2 regions of the Ensifer sp. SSB1 genome follow, and region 2 is predicted to be linked to the other one. Evidence: riboswitches for the same ligand, from Rfam matches in the RefSeq annotation. Region 2 holds a riboswitch; the other holds the start of a gene.
The links. Region 2 has a riboswitch for S-adenosylmethionine ahead of I8N66_RS02040 (O-succinylhomoserine sulfhydrylase). Riboswitches for the same ligand answer to the same signal wherever they lie in the genome.
Positions count from the first base shown of each region.

Region 1: linked by a shared signal. The riboswitch ahead of metA (homoserine O-succinyltransferase) and the one ahead of I8N66_RS02040 (O-succinylhomoserine sulfhydrylase) in region 2 are both predicted to bind S-adenosylmethionine.

Region 1 covers NZ_JAEPRP010000134.1:1,383-9,280, forward strand. Annotated here, with positions in the region: gene I8N66_RS26745 (VWA domain-containing protein) at 1-795, opposite strand, end outside; gene metA (homoserine O-succinyltransferase) at 802-1,728, opposite strand; SAM riboswitch at 1,790-1,867, opposite strand; gene I8N66_RS26755 (NUDIX domain-containing protein) at 2,111-2,572, opposite strand; gene I8N66_RS26760 (MoxR family ATPase) at 2,569-3,408, opposite strand; gene I8N66_RS26765 (RidA family protein) at 3,512-3,892, opposite strand; gene leuD (3-isopropylmalate dehydratase small subunit) at 3,902-4,507, opposite strand; gene I8N66_RS26775 (glyoxalase/bleomycin resistance/extradiol dioxygenase family protein) at 4,663-5,094, opposite strand; gene I8N66_RS26780 (hypothetical protein) at 5,320-5,580, opposite strand; gene I8N66_RS26785 (CoA ester lyase) at 5,707-6,612, shown strand; gene I8N66_RS26790 (DUF1737 domain-containing protein) at 6,609-6,815, shown strand; gene I8N66_RS26795 (metallopeptidase family protein) at 7,068-7,502, opposite strand; gene I8N66_RS26800 (hypothetical protein) at 7,672-7,898, shown strand, end outside.
Region 2 covers NZ_JAEPRP010000005.1:23,567-31,464, forward strand. Annotated here, with positions in the region: gene I8N66_RS02015 (GcrA family cell cycle regulator) at 1-407, opposite strand, end outside; gene I8N66_RS02020 (aspartate aminotransferase family protein) at 828-2,027, shown strand; gene argF (ornithine carbamoyltransferase) at 2,132-3,049, shown strand; gene I8N66_RS02030 (Hsp33 family molecular chaperone) at 3,340-4,329, shown strand; gene apaG (Co2+/Mg2+ efflux protein ApaG) at 4,414-4,806, opposite strand; gene I8N66_RS02040 (O-succinylhomoserine sulfhydrylase) at 5,046-6,230, opposite strand; SAM riboswitch at 6,277-6,355, opposite strand; gene I8N66_RS02045 (2'-deoxycytidine 5'-triphosphate deaminase) at 6,430-7,527, shown strand; tRNA gene I8N66_RS02050 (tRNA-Gly) at 7,610-7,684, shown strand; gene I8N66_RS02055 (transporter substrate-binding domain-containing protein) at 7,826-7,898, shown strand, end outside.

The DNA of each region.
Region 1 (7,898 bases), on a different contig from region 2:
CCGGAACTCGCCGCGGGCCGCCGAGAACAGTTCCTCGACAATGCGGATGTGATCGTCCATCGAGCCGCCGATATCGAAGAACATCAGGAGCTTCACGGCATTGCGGCGTTCGGGGCGAGTCACGACGTCGAGATAGCCGTGTTCGGCGGTGGAACGGATCGTGCCGTTGAGGTCGAGCTCGTCGGCGGCACCCTGGCGCACCCAGCGCCTGAGGCGCTTCAGTGCGACCTTGATGTTGCGGGTGCCAAGCTCGACCGTGTCGTCGTAGTCCTTGAACTCGCGCCGGTCCCAGACCTTGACGGCGCGGCGGTGGCGCGACTGGTCCTGGCCGATTCTGACGCCCTCAGGATTGTAGCCATAGGCGCCGAAGGGCGAGGTGCCGGCGGTGCCAATCCATTTCGAGCCGCCCTGGTGGCGGCCCTTTTGCTCCTGCAGCCGCTGGCGCAAGGTCTCCATCAGCTTGTCGAAGCCGCCAAGCGCCTCGATCAGGCGTTTTTCTTCCTCGCTCAGATGCTTCTCTGCGAGCTTGCGCAGCCAGTCCTCGGGGATGACAGCCTCTTCGCCCGCCTCCATCGGGTTGACGGCTTCAAGGCCGGAAAAGCAATGTTGGAACACCCGGTCGAAGCGGTCGATATGGCGCTCGTCCTTCACCAGTGCCGTACGCGCCAGATAGTAGAAGGCCTCGACGTCGAAGGTGGCGATGCCCGCCTCCATCCCCTCGATCAGCGACAGGAATTCCCGGAGCGTGACCGGGACCTTCGCTGCCTTCAGTTCGAGGAAGAAGGGGATGAACATCTGACCTCAGCGTTTTCCGGTGCCGATCTCCGCGAGATCATAGGGCGTCGTCTGGTACATCTCGTTGATCCAGTTGCCGAAGAACAGATGCGCATGGCTGCGCCAGCGGTTCTGCGGCGGCAGGGTCGAGTCATTATGCGGGAAATAGTCGTGCGGCATCTTGATCGGCACGCCCGCATCCACGTCGCGGAAGTATTCGTCCGACAGCGAGGTCGAATCATACTCCACGTGGTTGAACATGTAGAGCCGGTTGCCCTTCTTCTCGTGTACGAGGCAGACGCCCATCTCCTTCGATTCCATCAGGATTTCGAGGCTCGGCACCTTGTCGATGTCGGCGCGGCGGACCTCGGTCCAGCGCGAGACGGGGACGGCGAAATCGTCGGAGAAGCCGTTGAGATAGACCGAGGAGCGGTTGAGGTTCTGGTGGCGGTAGACGCCGAAGGCCTTCTCGTTCAGCGGATATTTCGGCACGTCGTGGAAATGGTAGATCGCCGCCATCGCGCCCCAGCAAACGTTGAGGGTCGAATGGACGTTGGTCTCCGTCCAGTCGAGGATACGCTTCAATTCGTCCCAATAGGTGACGTCTTCGTATTCGAGCGTCTCGACCGGCGCGCCGGTGATGATGAAGCCGTCGAACTTGCGCCCCTTCACCTCGTCCCAGGTTTCGTAGAACGAAAGCAGGTGATCTTCCGAGGTGTTCTTCGCCCGGTGGGCGCCGATGCGCACCAGCGACAGTTCCACCTGCAGCGGCGAGGCGCCGATCAGGCGTGCCATCTGGATCTCGGTCTTGATCTTGTTCGGCATGAGGTTCAGGAGCCCGATCTGGAGCGGGCGGATGTCCTGTCGGATCGCCACAGTCTCGGTCATCACCCGCACACCCTCATGCACGAGGGTTTCGAAAGCGGGCAGCGTATCGGGAATCTTGATGGGCATGGGCTTCCACTCGATCAATACAAAAAAACCGGCGGCGATTGATCGCGACCGGTCCTCGGAAATCCAACTTTCCTCGGCCCTTTAGCGACTTGTTTAACGTGGCTGCAAGCCGGCCGGCCAAATCACCACGGAGAATTTGATAGCGCGAGTGGGATGCGGGGGTCAAGAAAAACGATTCGCGTTGGGGGCGACGGCCCTCATCCCGCTGCCGCGACCTTCTCCCCGCGGGCGGGGAGAAGGGGCCTTGCCGAACCCGATCGTTCCGCCAGTCAAGCTTAGCGGCCGTTCGGCCTATCTTGATCGCCGGGTTCGCTGCCGGCCCGTCTCGGCTTGGGGGCTTACTCGTCGTCCTCGTCCCCTCTTTCCGCTTGTGGGGAGAAGGTTAGTCCTCGGGTTTAACCCGAGGAGAGGGGCTAGTCTGCAGCAGGCTTAGAGCATCCCGCATTCCATAACCTAGCCGGCGCTCAGCCTCATCCAGGCCGAGCCAGAAGAAGCGAAAGCGGATCGGGTCACCGCCGCCATAAGGCGTCATTTCCTGATGCACCCAAGTCTGGCGCTGCTCGCCGGCGAGCGCGACGTGAAAGTAGTGCCGCCGATGGCAGATCGTCCTGCCGTCCTTCGGGTAGTGGTAGTCCTGCGTGTCGAGATGGGCGAGCGTTTCCGACGGCGTCAGCCCCGTCTCCTCGATAAATTCTCTCACTGCCGCGGCCTCTGGGCTCTCGTCCGGCTCCATCGTGCCGCCAGGCACCTGCAGCGCGATCTCGGGAAAGTCCGGCTCGTCGAAGACCAACAATCGGTCGCGCCAGGTGGCGTAGATCAGGACCTTGTGGGCGTCCGGGGTCATCCGTCGCGCCGCGCCATGAAGGCGAGGCGCTCGAAGAGGTGTACGTCTTGCTCGTTCTTCAGAAGTGCGCCGTGCAGCTTCGGCAGCATGGTCTTGGCGTCGGCTCGGAGATCTGCCGGATCGACTTCGTCGGCGACGAGCAGGCGGATCCAGTCGAGCGCTTCTGATGTCGACGGCTTCTTCTTCAGGCCCGGCACCTGGCGTATGTCGTAGAAGGCGGCAAGCGCTGCTGAAAGCAGCGTCTTGCGGATGCCGGGATAGTGGACCTCGACGATGCGGGCGAGCGTGTCTGCATCGGGGAAGCGGATATAGTGGAAGAAGCAGCGGCGCAGAAACGCGTCCGGCAGTTCCTTCTCGTTGTTGGAGGTGATGATGACGATCGGGCGGTGGCGGGCGCCGATCATCTCGCCGGTCTCGTAGACATGGAATTCCATACGGTCGAGTTCCTGCAAGAGGTCGTTCGGAAACTCGATGTCGGCCTTGTCGATCTCGTCGATCAGAAGCACCACGCGGTGATCGGCCTCGAAGGCCTGCCAGAGCTTGCCCTTGCGGATGTAGTTGCGGACCTCGTTGACGCGCTCGTCGCCGAGCTGGCTGTCGCGCAGCCGTGACACCGCGTCGTATTCGTAAAGGCCCTGCTGCGCCTTGGTGGTCGACTTGACGCTCCATTCGATGAGTTCGAGGCCAAGGGCTGCGGCGATCTGTCGGGCAAGTTCGGTCTTGCCGGTGCCGGGCTCGCCCTTGACCAGCAGCGGCCGCTCCAGCCGGATCGCGGCGTTGACGGCGATCATCAGATCCTTGTCGGCGATATAGTCGGCGGTGCCTTGAAATTGCATGGGCGTCTTCCGGTTCATCGTAAGTCAGGCGAAGTCATGCCCTATGGACTATCGCATAATGGCTTAAATCGGAATCGTTTTGAGGGTGGGCGCGATCAAGGGGTCAGCCGCGAAGCGCGGTGACCTCGATCTCGATCAGCATTTCCGGGCGGATCAGGTCGCAGACGACCATGGTTGCGGCCGGGCGGATCTCACCGAAGACTTCGCCGAAGATCGGGAACACCCGGTCGGCGAAGCTGGCATCGGTGACGTAATAGTGGTTGCGCACCACGTCCTTCGTCGAGAATCCCGCTTCCTTCAGCGCGCCCTCGATCGTCTTCAGGCAATTACGCGCCTGCTCTTCCACCGTCTCGGGCATGGTCATGGTGGCGTAGTCATAGCCGGTCGTGCCGGAGACGAAGCACCAGTCGCCCATGGCGACGGCACGCGAATAGCCTGCCGTCTTTTCGAAGGGCGAACCCGAGGAGATGAGCTTGCGCGCCATATCTTCGTTTTAAGCCCAGGGGCGCGCGGCGCCGACCGTCTTTTCGAAGCTGTCGATGGCGGTTGCCTTTTCCAGCGTCAGGCCGATGTCGTCGAGACCGTTCAGCAGGCAGTGGCGCTTGAACGCATCAACCTCGAACTTGACCGAGCCGCCGTCCGGACCGGTGATTTCCTGGGATTCCAGGTCGATCGAGAGGATGGCGTTGGAGCCGCGCGAAGCGTCGTCCATCAGCTTGTCGAGGTCAGCCTGGCTGACGACGATCGGCAGAATGCCGTTCTTGAAACAGTTGTTGTAGAAGATGTCGGCAAAGGACGTGGAGATCACGCAGCGGATGCCGAAGTCGAGCAGCGCCCACGGAGCATGCTCGCGCGAGGAGCCGCAGCCGAAGTTATCGCCGGCAACGAGAATGCTGGCGTTCTGGTAGGCCGGCTTGTTGAGCACGAAATCCGGGTTGACCGAGCCGTCTTCGTTGTAGCGGGCTTCGGCGAAGAGGCCCTTGCCAAGGCCGGTGCGCTTGATCGTCTTCAGGTAATCCTTCGGAATGATCATGTCCGTGTCGATGTTGACGACGGGGAGGGGGGCGGCGACACCGGTGAGCTTGACGAATTTTTCCATAACTTCAGGCCTTCGATTTCAGAAGAATGTTGCGCTAGCGTTTAGATGAGTTTTGCGCCGAAATGAAGGAAAATCTGTTCAAATAGGCGTCGCCGGGTGGGTGAAAATGCCCGCCCGGCGAGAGCTTCGTCCGGATTTCGATTGTCTGCAGGGACTTAGCCTGCCTTCACCGGGCTGTTCATGGCCCAGAGGACGCCGAAGGGATCGCGGAGCTGGCCGTAGCGATCGCCCCAGAACATCACCTCGATCGGCATCACGACCTCTGCGCCGGCGGCAACAGCGCGGTCCCACCAGGCATCGATGTCGTCGACGGTCAGCGTCAGGGTGAAGGCCTGGGGTTTTTCCAGAGGGTGGCCGTATTCCGGATAGGCATCCGCCAGCATTAGCGAACTGCCATTGATGTAGAGATGGATGTGCATCGTCCGGCCCTGCTCGTCGAGCGGGTGCCGGCCCACTTCTTCACCACCGAAGGCGCGCTGGTAGAATTCCGACGCCTTGGCGGCGCCATCGACCTGAAGATAGGGCAGAAGGCCGTTCAGGACCGGTGCCGGCTGCTTCGTTTCAGTTTGCTGCGTCTGGGTATCCATGTCGTTCTCCATCCTGTTTCGAAGAGCCAGGACCGTGCTGGCCTGTCTCAAGGACGAAGATGGAATGTCCGATCCGACATGGGATCGAAAAAAATTTGCAGCCCGCTGAATGACGGTTTTTGAAGGGCGCCAACAGGGTTCGAGCCGATCATTGATCGGCCCGATTGCGGATGACCGCTGGGGATCGATTCCGACGCCCGGGGATCGATCCCGATGACCTGGGGATCAGAGGTCGATGATCGTACCGCGACCGTCATTCCAGATGCGCATCTCGCGCTGGCCGTGGCCATGGGCGGGGCCTGCGGCAGCCGGACGCGCCGTGGCGCGGGCTGGCCTGAAATTCAGCCGTGTGGCAATGGCGCTGCCGACCACGACGACGGCGGCGATGCCGGCAAGTGCCAGCGCCAGCGAGGCGGTGAGCACAAAGGCCGCGAACGTGATGGTCAGGGCTGCGGCCGTAAAGAGAACAGAGCGAATGCTTTGCATAATCGTCACCTTTCTGAGGGCGATGTGGGGGCTCGCCTTCGGACTTGCAAGAGGCGCGCTTTGCGAAAGGGGTGCGGCGGTTCGCCTCGTCTTGCGGAACGCGGCAAAGGCGGGCACAACTGAAACATGAACAAATCGATCGAACATCACCCCGTGCGTCTGCGCCGCTCGGTGCTTTCGGTGCCGGCCGACAATGCCCGCGCGCTCGCCAAGGTCGCTGAACTCGCAACTGATGCCGCGATCTTCGATCTTGAGGATGCGGTTGCGCCCGAGCGCAAGGTGGAAGCGCGCGAGGCGCTGGTGCAGTATCTGACGGCGAGCCGGCCGGACTGCGAAATCGTCATCCGCATCAATGCGATTGGCTCCGATTTCGGTCAGCACGATCTCGCCGCAGCGCTAGCGGCCAATCCCGATGCCATTCTCCTGCCGAAGGTCGAAAGCCCGGCGGATATTCAGGCGGCGGCCGACTGGCTCGACGAGAACGACGCGCCGGAAACGTTGCGTCTCTGGGCGATGATCGAAACGCCGCGTGGGGTGATCAACGCGCCGGCAATCGCCGAGGCCGGCCGCACCTTCAGCGGCAGGCTCGATTGTTTCGTCGTCGGCCTCAACGACCTGCGCAAGGAGACCGGCGTGCCGGATCGCCCTGGTCGCCCCTATCTGATTTCCTGGCTGATGCAGATCCTGTTGGCCGCACGCGGCGGCGGCCTCGATGTCATCGACGCCGTGTTCAACGATTTCCGTGATGCGGCGGGCTTCGACGAGGAATGCCGGCAGGGCCGCGACATGGGCTATGACGGCAAAATGCTGATCCATCCCACCCAGATCGGCCCGGCGAACGAGCGCTTCGGCGTGGAGCAGGTTGCCGTCGACGAGGCGCGCGCGATCATCGCCGCCTTTGCGCTTCCGGAAAACGCTGGCAAGGGTGTCATCAATCTCAACGGGCGGATGGTCGAGCGGCTGCACCTCGACCAGGCCGCGACACTCGCCGCCAAGGCGGACCTCATCGAACAACGAAAGACAAGATCTTGAAACTCTACCGCTTCCTGACCGGTCCCGACGACGCCTCCTTCTGCCACAAGATAACGGCGGCGCTGAACCAGGGCTGGAGCCTGCACGGCTCACCCACCTATGCCTTCAATGCGGATACGCAGCACATGCAGTGCGGCCAGGCAGTTGTCAAAGAGGTCGAGGGCAAGGATTACACCCCGGATACCAAGCTGTCGGAACAGTAGTCGGAAGAACAAGTTTAGCCCCTCACCCTAGCCCTCTCCCCGCAAGCGGGGCGAGGGGACGCGACTGACGCTTGGTCATCGCGAATAGTCGGCACGTGAAGCCCGTTTCTGGAATTGGGTATGAATGCGAGCGGGTGCCACGGTTTTCCTTCGCCCCGCCTGCGGGGAGAAGGTGCCGGCAGGCGGATGAGGGGCTTCCTCACCGCGCGGATGAGGGGTAGCCCTCACCGCGGATGATAGGCAAATGAAGTGTCAGCCGCCGATGTGCTCGACGCTGGCCTCGATCCGTTCCATGTCGTCGTCGGAAAGGCCGAAATGGTGGCCAATCTCGTGGATCAGCACATGGGTGATGATATCGCCCAGCGTCTCTTCGTTCTCGGCCCAATAGTCGATGATCGGGCGGCGATAAAGCGTGATCCGATTGGGGAACTGGCCGGTTTCCATGGTGAAGCGTTCGCCGATGCCGCGGCCTTCGAAGAGGCCGAGCAGGTCGAAGGGCGTTTCAAGCGCCATATCCTCGAAAACGTCGTCGCTCGGGAAGTCGGCGACTTCGATGATGAGGTCGGTCGTCAGCTGGCGGAACTCCTGCGGCAGATGGCCGTAGGCTTCCAGCGCGAGCTGTTCGAAGGTGGTGAGCGTCGGTGCGTGGCGTTCCCGCCAATCATCGGTCTGGTCAATGCGGGCCATAGGCACTCCTTGTTGCCCTCCATATAGCGATTTTGCCTTTGTTTTTCGAGTGTTGAATTCCTTGACCACAGGGACAGGAATAAATTCTTAGAATTGGCTGTTGACTCATTTAGGAAGCTCTGGAATCTAATAGAACATAACATGAACATTCTGATGGGAGTTGACCGTCATGGCCGACAAAGCCGTGGAGCGGGAGACGGTACTTTCGCTCCGAGAAACCATAGCCAGGATCGAAAACCGTCGGCTTCCGGGCGTCGTGCGCGCCGCCAAGGCGGCCGATCCCGGCGGCTTCCGTCAACGTGAGGAAGATGAGCCGGGGCGCAAGGTGCTGGCGCTTGGCGTTCGGGATCTAGACGCGCTTCTCGAAGGCGGTCTGCCGCTCGAAGGCATGACGGA
Region 2 (7,898 bases):
GGGTCGCCGATCGGCCACTTGCAGGTGCGCTCGGTGAGCTGGGTCAGCTCGAGGCGGCGCGACATCGGCACGACCACGTCGGTGCTGATGCTGAAATCCTGCTCGGCCACGAGATCGACTTCGATCTCTTCCTTGAGAACCGTGGCGCCGGACGGACGGGCAACGGTGCGGGTCGCAACGCGCGCGGCGTAGTTCGGTGCGCGCGGGGCCGAGGTCGGCCGCTTCGGACGGGCCGCAGCGGTGGTGCTGCCGCCAGCCTTGGCGCGTCCCGGGAGGCTCAGGCGATGAACCTTGCCGATGACAGCGTTACGGCTGACACCGCCGAGCTGTGCCGCGATCTGGCTAGCGCTCAGGCCCTCGGACCAAAGCTTCTTCAGTTTCTCCACCCGCTCGTCAGTCCAGTTCATCTCTGCACTCTCCGTTCTCAGCGTTGGGGATGGCAGAATCCCTCACCGCACCCCGGCTGAACCCCGAGGTTGCAAACGCGATAACTCTTTTGGTGACTAGGTCCGCCGCATGCGTCTAGTAATTGAATGTTAACGTACTGACCGTCGGACTCCGTGGCAAGAGTCCGGGGAATCGAGCCGAATCGAATTCGTAGTTTTCCCCAACTTGCTCGATCAGCGTTGCATTTTTGCAAGCCCTTCCGACTGATTTTTTCGCCGCAGGGAAACGGGCCTTGTCATCGCGCTGCAAGGCTTGGTTTTGTTGACATTGCAGTGCGAAATGGGAATAGTGCCTGCGCCGCCGCAAGGCGGCATTTTTGGTTTTTATCGGGCCGCACGAAGCCGCGGGATCGATGTCGACTGGAGTAAGGAGAGCCTCGCATGACTGCAACCACGCCGCTTTATGACACCTACATGCGCGCGCCGTTGCGTTTCGAGCGAGGAGAGGGCGTCTGGCTGATTGCCGAAGATGGCTCGCGCTACCTCGACTTCGCTGCCGGCGTTGCCGTGAACTCGCTTGGTCATGCGCATCCGCACCTCGTCGAGGCACTGAAGGCGCAGGCCGAGAAGGTCTGGCACCTTTCCAACCTGTACGAGGTTCCTGGCCAGGAAAGCCTTGGGCGTCGCCTGGCGGCCGTCACCTTTGCCGATCGGGTCTTCTTCACCAATTCCGGTGCGGAAGCGCTGGAATGCGCGATCAAGACGGCGCGGCGCTATCACTTCGCCAAGGGGCAGCCCGAGAAGTTTCACGTCATCACCTTCGAGGGTGCCTTCCACGGCCGCACGATCGCGACGATCGCCGCCGGCGGCCAACAGAAATACATCGAAGGTTTCGGGCCGAAGGCGCCGGGGTTCTACCAGGTTCCGTTTGGTGACATCGCAGCCGTCAAGAATGCGATCACCGAGGAGACCGCTGCGATCCTGATCGAACCGATCCAGGGCGAGGGCGGCATCCGTCCGGCGACCAAGGAGTTCATGCAGGAATTGCGCGCGCTCTGCGACGAGTTCGGCCTGCTCCTGATCCTTGACGAGGTTCAGACCGGCGTCGGCCGTACCGGCAAGCTGTTCGCCCATGAATGGTCGGGTATCCGCCCGGATATCATGGCCGTGGCCAAGGGCATCGGCGGCGGTTTCCCGCTCGGCGCTTGCCTTGCGACGGAAGAAGCGGCTGCCGGCATGGTGGCTGGCACGCATGGCTCCACCTATGGCGGCAACCCGTTGGCCATGGCCGTCGGCAACGCCGTGCTCGACGTCATCCTCGCGGACGGTTTCCTCGGCCATGTGCGGGATGTCGCGCTCGTGTTCCGCCAGGGCCTTGCCTCGCTGAAGGACCGCTTCCCGGATGTCATTGAGGACATCCGCGGCGATGGCCTGATGCTGGGCATCAAGGTGAAGGGTCCCTCGGCCGATCTCCTGAAGGAAATCCGCGCCGAGAAGCTCCTGGCCGTACCGGCCGGCGACAACGTATTGCGCCTGCTGCCGCCGCTGACGGTGACGGCGGAGGAAGCGCGCGAGGGTCTCGCACGCATCGAGCGCGCTGCCGAGGCAGTGCGCAAGGCCGGCGGCAACGCTGCCGCTTAACGGATAGGACCGACGCCGACACAGGGTGTTAGAATGATCTTCGTGCGTTCACGCGGAATGCGTGGCGCACCAGGGATCGATTTTTCAGACAGGAACCGAGTACGATGGCAGGCACCAGACATTTTCTCGATCTTTCGGCCATGACGGCCGCCGATCTCCGGACGATCATTGACGATGCCCGCGTCCGAAAGGCGGCGACCAAGGCAGGAACCGCCGAGAAGCCGCTCGCCGGCAAGATGCTGGCGATGATCTTCGAAAAGCCGTCGACCCGTACACGCGTCTCCTTTGACGTTGGCATGCGCCAGCTGGGCGGCGAGACCCTGTTTCTTTCGGGCACCGAAATGCAGCTCGGCCGCGCCGAGACGATCGGCGACACCGCCAAGGTCCTGTCGCGCTATGTCGACGCGATCATGATCCGCACCACCGACCATCGTCGTCTTCTGGAGCTCGCCGAGCATGCGACAGTGCCTGTTATCAACGGCCTGACCGACGATACGCATCCTTGCCAGATCATGGCCGATATCATGACCTTCGAAGAGCATCGCGGATCGGTGAAGGGCAAGACGATCGCCTGGACCGGTGACGGCAACAATGTGCTGCACTCGCTGATCGAAGGCTCCGCCCGTTTCGGCTATCGCATGAACATGGCTGTGCCGCTCGGTTCCGAGCCGCAGGACAAGATCCTGAACTGGGCTCGTAACAACGGCGGCGAGATCCTGCTGTGTCATGATGCCGAGCAGGCTGTCGCCAATGCCAACTGCGTCGTTACCGACACCTGGGTGTCGATGAACCAGGAACACCGCGCCCGCGGTCACAACGTCTTCCAGCCCTATCAGGTCAACGAGGAGCTGATGAAGCGTGCGGCCTCCGATGCGCTGTTCATGCACTGCCTTCCGGCGCACCGCGGCGAAGAGGTAACCGACGAGGTGATCGATGGCCCGCAGTCTGTGGTCTTCGATGAGGCCGAAAACCGTCTGCATGCGCAGAAGTCGATCATCGCCTGGTGCATGGGCCTCGTCTAAGCGGCTCGCAGGGATGAGCGCTGCGCGGCCGGCCGATGGGGCAGCGCTTTGCTAGGCGCGTGGGCGGCTATTGACATTGCGGCTGCTCGACACGATCTAGGCGGCAAGCGGGGCGCTCCTGGCAACAGTGAAGCGCTGACTGCCATGGGTGGTGTGCGGCGCAATGGCGAACGGCACATGCCCGGTGGACAATCCGTTCATCGCGGGATCAATTGAGACAGCGGGCACGTTGCGCCGAGGGATAGGAATGTCCCTGGCGCAACGCAGTTGGCTGATGCAAGGAGCAAGACATGACTGACATGACGCCAGGGCTTGGTGAGTTCGACTTCGCCGGTGACGATCACGTCGTGCCTTTCCAGGTGGAAGGCCTCGATGTGCGTGGCCGTGCCGTACAGCTCGGCCCGATGCTCGACGCTATTTTGGAGCGCCACAATTATCCGCTGCCGGTCGCGCGGCTTGTTGCCGAGACCGTCGTTCTCACGGTTCTGCTCGGCACGTCGCTGAAGTTTGAAGGCAAGCTGATCGTCCAGACAAAAGGCGACGGTCCAGTCGATCTGGTGGTTGCGGATTTCTCGACGCCCGACCGTGTGCGTGCCTATGCCCGCTATGATGCCGACGCGCTGGCCGTTGCCGAGAAGGATGGTCGCACCCGCTCGCATGAGCTGCTCGGAAAGGGCGTGCTCGCCTTTACCATAGACCAGGGCGCTCACACTCAGCGCTACCAGGGCATCGTCGCGCTGGACGGCGCCACGCTGGAAGAAATCGCCGGCGTTTATTTCCGCCAGTCGGAGCAGATTCCGACGAAGGTCCGGCTCGGTGTTGCTGAACTGCTCGACCGTGACGAAAACGGCAAGCCGCGCCACCGTTGGCGTGCCGGCGGCATGGTCGCCCAGTTCCTGCCGGAAGCGCCTGAGCGCATGCGCCAGCCCGACCTGTCCGGCGGCGACGGCGATGATGGCGAAAACGTCTTCGAGGATGACGATCTCTGGGCGGAAGCCAAGGTGATGGTCGAAACGATCGATGCCGACGAGCTGACGGACCCGATGGTCGGAACCGAACGGCTGCTCTACCGGCTGTTCCACGAACGCGGCGTTCGCGTCTATGAGCCGCAGGCGGTCTTTGACCGTTGCAGCTGCTCGCGCGAGAAGCTTCGTTCCGTGCTCGCCAATCTGGAAGCGGACGATCTCGAAAGCACCCTCGAGGATGGTGTTGTGAAGGTGACTTGCGAGTTCTGCTCCACCACCTACCGTTTCGAAGCAAGCGAAGTGCGTCCGCAGTAGCGGGCGCCTCCGGTCATTTGGCCGGGGTCGCTATTTGAGGGGCGCAATTCCGGACGGACAAGCGCCTCACACTTAATCCTGGAATTAGTTCAGGGTGCGCACGAGCCCGGGTGAATCGAGCGAGAAGGCGGGAATGGCCACGTTGAAGGTCTCTCCGCCTTCCGCTTCCATGCTGTAGTGGCCGAACATCACGCCCGACGGCGTATCCAGCGGGCAGCCCGACGAATATTCATAGGTGTCGCCGGGATTGAGCAGCGGCTGTTCGCCGATCACGCCGGGGCCGCTGACCTCGTCGACCTGTCCATTCTCATCGGTGATATGCCAGTAGCGGGTCATCAACCGGACGGCTGCGTCCGAATGGTTCGAGATGACGATGCGATAGCCCCAGACATAGCGGCCGTCATCGGGATCCGACTGCTCTTCGAGATAGTACGGCTCCACCGTAACTTCTATGTCGCGGGTCAAAGCGCGATACATGGGCAACACCTTGCTTCAGGTCTTTCAGGGTATTCTACAGCAAGATGGTTTCGTCAAGAATAACGGCAAGATTGTGCATACCCATTCCTGGGCAATGGCTTGCGAGAATCCCGATCGGCTGTTTGGGCCCTCTCGATCCCGCAGGTGACGCCACCTGGGATGGCAGCGCTGCAGCAGCATGAGCGCCGCGGGGGATCGACGGCCGCCGTCCTGTCGCGGCGGCCGTATCTTTCGTTGCCTCAGGCTTTGACAGCCCTGAGCGCGCGGGCGAAATCCTCCACCACGTCCTCGCTGTCCTCGATGCCGGCCGAGAAGCGCACCGTGCCGGCCGAAATGCCGAGTTCTTCGCGGGCCTCGTCCGTCAGGTTCTTGTGCGTCGTCGTCGCCGGATGAGTGATCAGGCTCTTGCTGTCGCCGAGATTGTTGGAGATGCGCACGATCTCGAGCGCGTTCTGCAGCGCGAAGGCTGCATCCTTGCCGCCCTTCAGTTCAAACGCGACGAGCGTGGAGCCGCCGGTCATCTGCTTGGCGATGATGTCGGTCTGCGGGTGATCCTTGCGGCCGGGATAGATGACCTTGGCGACCTGCGGCTGTTCCGCCAGGAAGTCCGCGATCCGGCGGGCCGTTTCCGTCTGCTGGCGCACGCGCAGCGGTAGGGTCTCGATGCCCTTCAGCAGGGTCCAGGCATTGAACGGCGACATAGCCGGGCCGGTGTGACGGAAGTAGTCGTGCAGGTTCTCGTTGATCCATTCCTTGTCGGAAAGCACGACGCCGCCCAGGCACCGGCCCTGGCCGTCGATGTGCTTGGTCGCGGAATAGACGACGATATGGGCGCCGAGTTCCAGCGGCTTCTGGAACAGCGGCGTTGCAAAGACGTTGTCGACGACGACCTTGGCGCCGATCTGGTTGGCGAGCTTCGCGACGCCGGCGATGTCGATGACTTCGAGGGTCGGGTTCGTCGGGCTTTCTAGGAAGAAGACCTTGGTGTTCTTCTGGATCGCCTTTTCCCAGTTCTTGAGATCACGACCGTCGACCAGCGTGCATTCGATGCCGTATTTCGGTGCCAGCGTCTCGACCACCCAGCGGCAGGAACCGAAGAGGGCGCGGGCAGCGACGATGTGATCGCCGGCCCTCAGCTGGCAGAGGATGGCGGCGGTGACGGCGGCCATGCCCGATGCCGTGGCGCGCGCGTCTTCAGCGCCTTCCAGCATGCACATGCGCTTTTCGAACATGTCGTTGGTGGGGCTGCCGTAGCGGGCGTAGATAAAGCCTTCGGTCTCGCCCTTGAAACGGGCTTCCGCAGCTTCCGACGTCTCGTAGACAAAGCCCTGGGTGAGGAAGATTGCCTCGGACGTTTCGCCATGCTGGGAGCGGGTGGTTCCGCCGTGGACGAGTTGGGTTGCCGGGCGCCAGTTCTTGCTCATGGGACGATCACCTTCAAAAACAAAAAAACCGGCCGCGTAAACGGGCCGGTTTTGACACCCGGCCTTTTTAGCTACTTGTTTAACGTGGCTGCAAGCCGACCGGCCAAATCACCACGGGATAAAGCTTCAATACTGCTAGGGTGCGCTTGCGTCAATTCCCGGAGTTTGGTTTTGTCTCGCAACTGAAAAGAGGACTGCAATGGGCCGCGACACTGGGATTTTGGCCGACCGCGCGATTGCCGCGCTGTTCGAAACGGGGCGCCTGAAGAGCGAGAGGCCGTTGGACGCCGATCAGATCCAGCCGGCGAGCCTCGACCTGCGTCTTGGCGCCAAGGCCTTCCGCGTCCGCGCGAGCTTCATGCCGGGCCCGTCACACTTGGTCGCGGACAAGCTCGACCGCCTGAAGCTGCACGTGGTTGATCTCACCGATGGCGCAGTGCTGGAGACCGGTTGCGTCTACATCGTGCCGTTGATGGAAAGCCTGGCGCTGCCTTCGGACATGTCGGCTTCGGCCAATCCGAAGAGCTCGACCGGCCGTCTCGACATCTTCACCCGCGTCATCACCGATCGCGCCCAGGAATTCGACAAGATCCCAGCCGGCTACAGCGGCCCGCTCTATCTCGAAATCAGCCCGCGCACCTTCCCGATCGTCGTTCGCCGTGGCTCGCGCCTGTCTCAGATCCGCTTCCGCGTGGGCCAATCGCTGCTGTCGGAGCAAGCGCTGGTGGCGCTGCACGAGAGCGACGTTCTCGTGGCGAGTGAGCGCCCGAATGTCAGCGGTGGCGGCATTGCGCTGTCGATCGACCTCAAGGGCACTGGCCCGGACGGCCTGATCGGCTACCGCGGCAAGCACCATACCGCGGTCATCGACGTCGACAAGAAGGCGCAGCACGCGATCTTCGACTTCTGGGAGCCGCTCTATAGCCGTGGACGCGACGAACTGATCCTCGATCCGGACGAGTTCTACATTCTTGTCTCGCGCGAGGCAGTGCATGTCCCGCCGCTCTATGCCGCCGAGATGACGCCGTTCGATCCGTTGGTGGGTGAGTTCCGCGTGCACTATGCGGGCTTCTTCGATCCGGGCTTCGGCCATGCCTCGGCCGGCGGCACCGGCAGCCGCGCGGTGTTGGAGGTGCGCAGCCATGAGGTGCCGTTCATCCTCGAGCACGGGCAGATCGTCGGCCGCCTCGTCTATGAACACATGCTGGAACGGCCCGAGGGCCTCTATGGTCTCGGCGTCGGCTCAAACTACCAGGCGCAAGGCCTCAAGCTTTCGAAGCATTTCCGCGCCGAGTAGGAGATTTTGCGTGGGACCCTCGTGCGATACCGCGCAAGGGTCCTTGACAGATCGTCTCGGTTCGGGAAATTTCGCAGGCATCGCGGGTGTAGTTCAGTGGTAGAACGCCAGCTTCCCAAGCTTGATGTCGTCGGTTCGATCCCGATCACCCGCTCCAATTCTTCCTGAAGCCTCTCTTGCCGCGTTCGCGCGAGGCCTATGGCCAGTTGCCTTGCGGACGGTTACTTTACCGCTCGATGAATCATCCCGCGGTTCTAAGGGCCGCCCCTGCCACATGAGACATGCCGGCCCGCTGCCCATGAGATTTCTTTCCCTGTTCGCTCTCTGCGCGTCCTTGATCGCAACGCCGTTGGCGGCGCAGCCGAAGGATC